DNA from 2 places in the Bradyrhizobium sp. SZCCHNS30572 genome. Region 2 is predicted to be linked to the other one. Evidence: riboswitches for the same ligand, from Rfam matches in the RefSeq annotation. Region 2 holds a riboswitch; the other holds the start of a gene.
The links. Region 2 has a riboswitch for cobalamin ahead of QX048_RS22890 (TonB-dependent receptor plug domain-containing protein). Riboswitches for the same ligand answer to the same signal wherever they lie in the genome.
Positions count from the first base shown of each region.

Region 1: linked by a shared signal. The riboswitch ahead of QX048_RS34905 (HupE/UreJ family protein) and the one ahead of QX048_RS22890 (TonB-dependent receptor plug domain-containing protein) in region 2 are both predicted to bind cobalamin.

Region 1 covers NZ_JAUESY010000016.1:37,210-41,593, forward strand. Annotated here, with positions in the region: gene cobW (cobalamin biosynthesis protein CobW) at 1-348, opposite strand, end outside; gene QX048_RS34900 (DUF1636 domain-containing protein) at 369-764, opposite strand; gene QX048_RS34905 (HupE/UreJ family protein) at 768-1,400, opposite strand; cobalamin riboswitch at 1,519-1,712, opposite strand; gene cobU (bifunctional adenosylcobinamide kinase/adenosylcobinamide-phosphate guanylyltransferase) at 1,747-2,283, shown strand; gene cobO (cob(I)yrinic acid a,c-diamide adenosyltransferase) at 2,300-2,908, shown strand; gene QX048_RS34920 (cobyric acid synthase) at 2,913-4,384, shown strand, end outside.
Region 2 covers NZ_JAUESY010000008.1:78,048-82,431, forward strand. Annotated here, with positions in the region: gene QX048_RS22885 (DUF2336 domain-containing protein) at 211-1,323, shown strand; cobalamin riboswitch at 1,595-1,813, shown strand; gene QX048_RS22890 (TonB-dependent receptor plug domain-containing protein) at 1,909-3,984, shown strand; gene QX048_RS22895 (hypothetical protein) at 4,060-4,384, shown strand, end outside.

The DNA of each region.
Region 1 (4,384 bases), on a different contig from region 2:
GGCCTGCACCAGCGGCTTCGGCAGCGCCAGTCCCGAGGTCTCGATCACGATATGCTCAGGCGGCTCCTTCTGATCCAGCAGGCTCCTGAGCGCGGGGACGAAATCATCGGCAACGGTGCAGCACAGGCAGCCGTTCGACAGCTCGACGATGCGATCCTCCGGACAATCCGGCACGCCGCAACCCTTCAGGATGTCGCCGTCGATGCCGACATCGCCGAACTCGTTGACGATGATGGCGAGCCGGCGACCGTTCGCGGTCTCGATCAGGTTGCGCACCAGCGTGGTCTTGCCGGCGCCGAGGAAACCGGTGACGATGGTGCAAGGCGTCTTGGCGAACGACTTCGTCATGGCGATACGATCTCTCGTTTTCAGCGTGGCGCTGACAGCGCAGGCACGCGCGCGACGGTGTTCTTGCGAATGTATTCGGGACGCTCGCGCCAGGCCGGCAGGCCGGCGTCATGGCGCTGATGCAGTTGCGCAAATGTCAGCACATCCCGCGCATGCAGATCCGGATCGAGGGCGCCGAGCACATAGGTCCATTTGCCCGGCGCCGTCACCGCAACCGTGCACGCACGATTGCAGTTCGACAGACACTCGACACCGACAACGGTGACACCGGCGCGCTGCGCGGTCGGCAACGTCTCGATCGCGGCGAGCAAACGGGCTCCGGCCCGCGGCTGATCAGGCGGCGTAGGTTCCGTCGCCTGCGAACGGCAAGTGACGCAGACGAACAGCGTCGTCTCATCAGTCTCTGATGCGGTCATCAATCAGCCGATCACGCCGGCCGCCGTCGCCGCGGCGACCCCACCCACCAGCACGATGGCAGCGCCCGCGAGCCGCAGCGCCAGCGGCGCAGCCGTCTTGGCCTTCGCCGACAGCAGCCTGGTGCCGAGGAACGCGCCGGCGGCGATGATGGTCTGGATCACGAGCAGACCGACGAGATAGGCCCCGAGCGGGGTGTTCTCGGCCCCGACGATCGATTCACCCAGCGCATATCCATGGACGAGGCCGGTCACGGCGAACAGGCCGGCGACGGGCAGCACACCGAAACGGCCACGCATCACCACCACCAGCCCAACCACGACGGTGGTCAGGCCGACCAGCAGCTCGGCAGCCGGGATGTTGGCCTTGGCCACATGAAGGCCGACGCCCGCGATCATCGCGGTGGCGAAGGCGAGCACCGGCGCGAAGCCGCGGCCCAGAAGCGCTGCAACGATGCCCGCGCCCACGATCGCCGCCAGATGGTCGATTCCGATGACAGGATGGCCGAGGCCGGACAGCATCCCCTGTGCAAACGTCTGCGGCAGCTTGCCCCCCATCATGTGATGCGCGAAGGCGGGATCGGTGGCGAGCAGCACCAGGCTCGCGGCTGCAAAGGTCGTGGTACGGGTCAACTTCATGGCCATCTCCGTCGCTTGCCGGCTCCCCAGAGGACCGGACGATGCGCTGCATCCGACGGCACCCCGCCCATCCCGGCGGGATCAGAACCAGCATCGCGACTCCCCGCGCGACGGGTCGGCCAACAGCAATGTCGACGGCAGGTCTCCTGGCTCTCGGGTCACCGCATGAAGCCACCTTCCCGGTTTCCCAGTGGTGTCTTGGCCTCACACTCGCCGATTACAGTTGCGGGGGCAGCCACGGCCTTGGGTCAAGAACCCGCACCGTGTTCCCTAAATCTCTCCTTTCGGAGAACCGTCATCTGTTAGATACGGGTCGCACCAAAGCCCGTCAATCGGAATCGTCCCCATGGTCCCCGCCCCGCCGCATCCCGCCCTGCCGCGCCTGACGTTGGTGCTCGGCGGTGCGCGCTCGGGCAAGAGCCGCCATGCCGAGGCCCTCGTCACCGCCCTTCCCGCGCCTTGGACCTATGTTGCGACCGCGCAGGCGTTCGACGCCGAAATGACCGACCGGATCGCCCAGCACAAGGCGCGCCGCGCCGAGGGATGGCAGACGCTGGAGACGGCGCATGATCTCGCGGGTCTCGTCCGGGCAAGCGGAGAATCGGGCGTACCGATGCTGATCGATTGCCTGACGCTCTGGCTCAGCAACGTGATGCTCGCCGACATGGACGTGCCGGCAAGATCAGCCGAGTTGATCGACGCGCTCAGGAACGCGCATGGCCCGATCGTGGCCGTGTCCAATGAGGTCGGACTGGGCATCGTGCCGGACAACGCGCTCGCGCGCGCCTTTCGCGATGCCCAGGGGCGACTGAACCAGGACATCGCGGCCTTAGCGGATCGCGTGATCCTGATGGCGGCGGGACTGCCGCTGACGTTGAAGTGACGAGGAGACAATGCCGATGACCGGAAGCGCCGACGATTCACGCCACAAGGCGAAGATGGAGAACCGCAAGGCGGTGCAGGATGCCGAGGTCGCCTCCAAGACCGTGGAGAAGGGCCTGCTGATCGTTCACACCGGCAAGGGCAAGGGCAAATCGACGGCGGCGTGGGGCCTGATGCTGCGCGCACTCGGCCGCGGCTTTCGCATCGGCGTCGTGCAGTTCGGCAAAGGCGCGTGGGAAACCGGCGAGCGCAAGGCGATCGAGAAGTTCGGCGATCAGGTGTCGTGGCACACGCTCGGAGAAGGCTTTACGTGGGAGACGCAGGATCGTGCGCGCGACGTCGCCGCGGCCGAGCGCGCCTGGGCGAAGGCAAAGGAGCTGATGGCGGATCCGTCGATCCGGCTGCTCGTCCTCGATGAGCTCAACATCGCGCTGCGCTACGATCACCTTGATATCGCAGACGTCGTCGCCACGCTCGCAGGGCGCCGTCCCGATCTGCACGTCGTCGTCACCGGCCGCAACGCCAAGCCGGAGCTGATCGAGGCCGCCGATCTCGTCACCGAGATGAACCTCGTGAAGCATCATTTCGCGGCCGGCGTGAGGGCGCAGGAAGGCATCGAGTACTGAGTTCATGAGCGCGCGGGCCATCATGTTCCAGGGCACCGGCTCCGACGTCGGCAAATCGCTGATCGTCGCAGGGCTCGCGCGCGCGCTGACATTGCGCGGCCTCAAGGTGGCGCCGTTCAAGCCGCAGAACATGTCGAACAACGCCGCCGTCACCGCTGATGGCGGCGAGATCGGCCGTGCCCAGGCGCTGCAGGCGCGCGCGGCGCGGCGGCCGATGACGGTGCACATGAACCCGGTGCTGCTGAAGCCACAAAGCGAGATCGGGTCGCAGGTCGTGGTGCAGGGCCGCGTCATCGGCACCGCCAAGGCGTCCGCCTATCAGGCGATGAAGCCGCAACTGATGGCGGCCGTGCTCGACAGCTTCCATCAACTCGCGGCGGATGCCGACATCGTGCTGGTCGAAGGCGCAGGCTCCGCCTCCGAGATCAACCTGCGCGGCGGCGACATCGCCAACATGGGTTTCGCGCAGGCGACGCAGATTCCGGTGGTGCTGATCGGCGACATCGATCGAGGCGGCGTGATTGCGAGCGTGGTCGGCACCAAGACGGTGATCGCGCCCGACGATGCCGCACGCGTGGCGGGTTTCCTCGTCAACAAGTTCCGCGGCGACCCCGCCTTGTTTGCATCGGGCATGAACGAGATCGCGCAGCGGACGGGGTGGACGTCGCTCGGGCTCATTCCACATTTTCCGGATGCGCGCCGCCTGCCGGCGGAGGACGCGCTTGGCCTGGCTGAACGCGGATCATCGGGAGGACAGCGGCCGAAGGTCGTCATCCTCGCCTACCCGCGCATCTCCAATTTCGACGAGTTCGATCCCTTGCGGCTGGAAGATGGAATCGATCTGCAGTTTTTGCGGCCTGGCACGCCGATCCCCGGCGACGCATCGATGGTGATCCTGCCGGGCTCGAAGGCGACGATCGCCGATCTCGCCGCCTTGCGTGAAGTCGGCTGGGACATTGATCTCCGCGCGCATCTTCGCCGCGACGGCCGCGTGCTCGGCATCTGCGGCGGCTATCAGATGCTGGGGCGCGTGATCAGCGATCCCGATGGGCACGAGGGTGCAGCTGGTTCCGTCGCGGGACTTGGCCTGCTCGACGTCGAAACGACACTGACCGATGACAAGGCGTTACGCGAGGTCCAGGGCACGCTGACGCACGATAAGCTCTCGTTCCGCGGCTACGAGATGCACATCGGCCGCACGGAGGGACGGGCGACACAGCGCTCCTTCCTCACCTTCTCCGATGGCCGGCGCGATGGCGCCATCGCGCCTGATGGCCTGGTAGCCGGCTGCTACGTGCATGGCCTGTTCGCCGACGACGGCCTGCGCAGCCATTGGCTGCGCGGCCTCGGCGCGACGACCAGCGGCCTCTCCTATGAGATCGATGTGGACACGACGTTGGATGCACTCGCGGCGCATCTCGAGCGCTACGTCGACGTTGACCGTATCCTGGCATTGGCGAGCAAGCCCGCGCCGCC
Region 2 (4,384 bases):
GGCGAATCTCCGGAAGACCGGGCTCCAGCCCGTCATCCCCCCTATATGTATCGTCTTAATTTTCCGTATCCGTGTTTCTCCGGAGTACTACGCCTTCGGCCCCTAACGCATTGTTATCGCCCGTGCCGAAAACTGCTCCGGCCGAAAGCCTTGCAGCGGATCACAATCGCGTTGCTGTCGCTCCGGCAATCCGGACAAACGAGCGCGATCGTGTCACAGCCAGAACAGCTTCCGCCTTCAGAAGACTCCATCATCACCGAACTCGAAGAGGCCGTCCGCAGCGGCACCTCGGCGAAGCGCGTCAACACGCTGCGCCAGGTCACCAACCTGTTCCTGCATGACGGCGAACGCCTCAGCGAGGACCAGATCAAGGTATTCGACAACGTGCTGTGCATGCTGGTCTCGCGGGTCGAGACCCGCGCGCGAGCCGAGCTCAGCAAGCATCTCGCGCCGGTCGACTACGCGCCCGTCGAATTGATCCAGCAGCTCGCCCGCGACGACGAGATCTCGGTGGCCGAGAACGTGCTGATGCACTCGAGCCGGCTCACCGAGCATACGCTGGTGGAGGTCGCGGCGACCAAGGGCCAGGATCACCTGATGGCGATCTCCAGCCGTCCGCATCTGACCGAGGCGGTGACCGACATCATCGTCGACCGCGGCGAGCGCCGGGTGATCCGCAAGCTCGCCAACAACCAGACCGCGCGCTTCTCCGAGTCCGGCTATTCCGGGATGATGGCGCATGCCGAGGACGACGACGAATTGTCCGAGATCATCGGGCTGCGCGTCGACCTGCCCACCAAGCACCTGCGCGACCTCCTGCGCCGCGCGACCGAAGCCGTGCGCGCCAGGCTGATGGCCTCGGCGCCGCCGGCGTTGCAACAGGAGATCAAGAAGATCCTCAAGGCGATCGCCGACGTTGCGCGCAGCGACGGCGGCCTGGTCGGGCGCGACTTCACGCTGGCCGAAGAGGCCGTCAAGCGCATGAAGGGGCTGAACGAGCTCAACGATGCCGCCATCGCCTTCTTCGCCGAAACCCGCCGCTTCGGCGAGGTTTCCGCCGCACTCGGCCTGCTCAACAACGTCCCGACCGAGATGATGGCCAAGGTGCTCGAAGGCCCGCGCACCGATATCGTGCTGATCCCTTGCCGTGCCGCCGGGCTGGCCTGGTCGGTGGTGGCGAAAATCCTGACCCACCGGCCGATCAAGCACGCCATCGACAGCGACACGCTCAAGCTCGCGGAACGCGACTACGGCCGCCTGTCGCTCGACACCGCCCAGCGCACGCTGCGATTCTGGATGGTGCACAACAAGGTCGAGAAGTGAGCGGGTGCTCACAAGGCGCAATCCTCATCAGCAACGACTCGCACTCCGCTGTCGTCCCTGCGAACGCAGGGACCCATACCGCGTGATGTGAATTGGCGGAAAATGTCTTGATCGTCGTCCTTCGCCACACGACCGCCGGTGGCTATGGGTCCCTGCGTTCGCACGGACGACAGCTATGGTTGTCGCAGGCGGCCGGGCATCACCGAGCCGACCGGCCAGCGTTATCGCCAGGAGATCGCCCGGCGCCGGATTGACTTTGGTGCGTCCGCACTCCTACGGTGATCGCGACGGTGCCCCTCGACCGGGGCTCAAAAGGGAATGCGGTGCCGGATGCGTCTCGCAAGGGACGTGACCGAAGGCCGCAGCTGCCCCCGCAACTGTAAGCGGCGAATCTCGCGTCAAAGGCCACTGGGAAATCTCGGTCCCGGGAAGGCGACGTGGAGGTGACGACCCGCGAGCCAGGAGACCTGCCGTCAGCCGTGGTCACACGCGAGGATGCCGGTCGGGGCGTTATTGGCATCGTTTTCAGGCAGGCCTGCAAAGGGCTGCATGAGACCTCGTTCGCGGTGACGTGCCACTGACGTCATGCCGAGGTTCCTCGTGTCCCCCGTTCCCCATGCCAGGCGCAGTCGCGCCCTTCTGTCGTCGTTCTGCGTCCTCTCGTCATTCGCCCTGCTCGGCCCCTCGCCCACAGCAGCGCAGCAATCCGCCTCCCCCGACCTTCTGCCCCCGGTTGAGGTCGACCCGCCGCGCGAGCCGATCGCTCAAAAACCAGCCATCCCCCGCAGAACCGGCAACGCCCCGCATCAGCAGGTGCCGGCGGCAAAGCCGGCCGCGCCAGCCGGAACCCCCGTCGCCGTCAGCCCGACCGGCGTCGTCACGCCAGTGGCCCACGTCGCGAATGCGATCACCGTGGTGACCGACAAGGACATCGCCGCGCAGCAGGCCCGCACCGTGCCGGACATCCTGAGCACGATCCCCGGATTGAACGTGGTGCAGGCCGGCGGCCCGGGCGGCCAGACCAACGTCTTCATGCGCGGCACCAACGCCAATCACACCAAGCTCTTCATCGACGGCATCGACGTCGGCGATGTCACCAACGGCAATGGCGCGTTCGATTTCGCGCATCTGCTCGCCGCCGACATCCAGCAGTTCGAGGTGCTGCGCGGGCCGCAGAGCGGGCTCTACGGCTCGGATGCGATCGGCGGGGTGATCTCGGTGATCACGCGCAAGGGCGAGGGCCCGGCGCGCGCGACCGCCTCGGTCGAGAGCGGCTCGTTCAAGACCTTCAACCAGTCAGCCGGCGTCAGCGGCTCACAAAACAATATCAACTACGCGATCAATGTCGCGCATCTGCACGCCGGCGACGTTCCGGTGACCCCGTGGCAGCTGCTGCCTGCGGGGCAGAAGGCGATCGGCAATGCCTACGACAACGTCACCGCCTCGGCCAAGCTGGGCGTCGACCTCAACGAGGCCTGGACGCTGAACTCGGTGATTCGATACACCGACGCGACGCTGCTGTTCACCGGCGACAGCGGCTTTCCGAGCTTTCCCGACGCGGCCCAGAGCAACCACACCGTCCACCAGCTTGCAACACGCCAGGAAGCCGTGTGGTCGCTGCTCGGCGGCCGCATCCGGAACTACTTCGGCGTCAACTATGTGAACGACCGGTCGTCCGACCTGACGGCTGGCAACCCGGTGGCGGCGGTCGCGACCGGCGAGCGCATCAAGTATGACTGGCACGCGGTGACCGAGCTGGCGCCGCATAACAATCTCGTCGTCGGCCTGGAGCAGCAGACCGAGCGGCTGAAGACCGCCGACCTCTCGGCCGAGAATGGCAACAAGGCCGGCTTCGTCGAGCTGCAGACCGAGTTCGTGAAGCGCTGGTTCGTGGTGGCGAGCCTGCGCAACGACGTCAACGACCAGTTCGGCGGCCATGGCACCTACCGGATCGCGCCGGCGGTGATCCTGCCGGTGACCGAGACCAAGCTGAAGGCGAGCTACGGCACCGGCTTCAAGGCACCGACCCTGAGCCAGTTGCACCAGGATTTTCCGGCGTTCAACTTCTTCGCCAATCCCAACCTCCGGCCGGAGCAGAGCACCGGCTACGACGCCGGCTTCGAGCAGCCGCTGTTCGACGATCGTCTCCGCTTCGGCGCGACCTACTTCCACAACAGCATCACCGACTTGATCAATTTCAACGCGACCTTCACCTCCTACGCCAATGTCGGCCTCGCGACCACCGAAGGCACCGAGAGCTTCGTGACCGCTGATCTCACCGACCGGATCTCGCTGCGTGCGGACTACACGTTCACCCGCGCGGTCGATGCGGCCACCGGCCTGCAGCTGTTGCGGCGGCCGAAGGAGAAATGGAGCGCCACCGCGACATGGGGGCCGATCGATGCGCTGACGCTGTCAGCGACGCTGCTGCACATCGGCGACTGGCTCGACGTCAGCCGCGACGGCATGACCACCGGCCTCGTCGCGCCCGGCTATACGGTCGTCAACCTGCGCAGCGACTACGCGCTGTCCGACCAGGTCAAGCTGTTCGGCCGGATCGACAACCTCTTCAACCATCACTACCAGAACCCGACCGGATTCCTCGCGCCGGGCTTCGGCGTGTTCGGCGGCATCCGGGTGGCGAGCTTCGGCGTGCAGTGACGCCGCCGACCAACCTCCCGGCGGCTGACAGAAGCTGCCGAAATGGACTACAATCGCAACAGAAGGAGATGTTCCATGACTCTCGACGTCCTCGCCCGGCCTGGTTCCGAGGCTCGCCTCGCGCCCGTTCCGCAACGGCATGCCGCTGCGTTCTGCTTCGCGCTGCTGACAGGGGCCTGCGCGCTGGCAAGCTTCGTGTTCGCCTGCGCGACGCCGTTTGCGGCCTTCGCCGTGATCGCCGCCGCCATGCTGCCGCTGCGCGCGGCGCTGCCGGTGATGCTCGGCGCCTGGCTGGTCAACCAGGGCATCGGCTTCGGCGCCCTGCACTATCCGGTCGATGCCAACACCCTGGCCTGGGGCGCCATGATCGGCGTCGCGGCGCTCAGCGCCACCGTTGTGG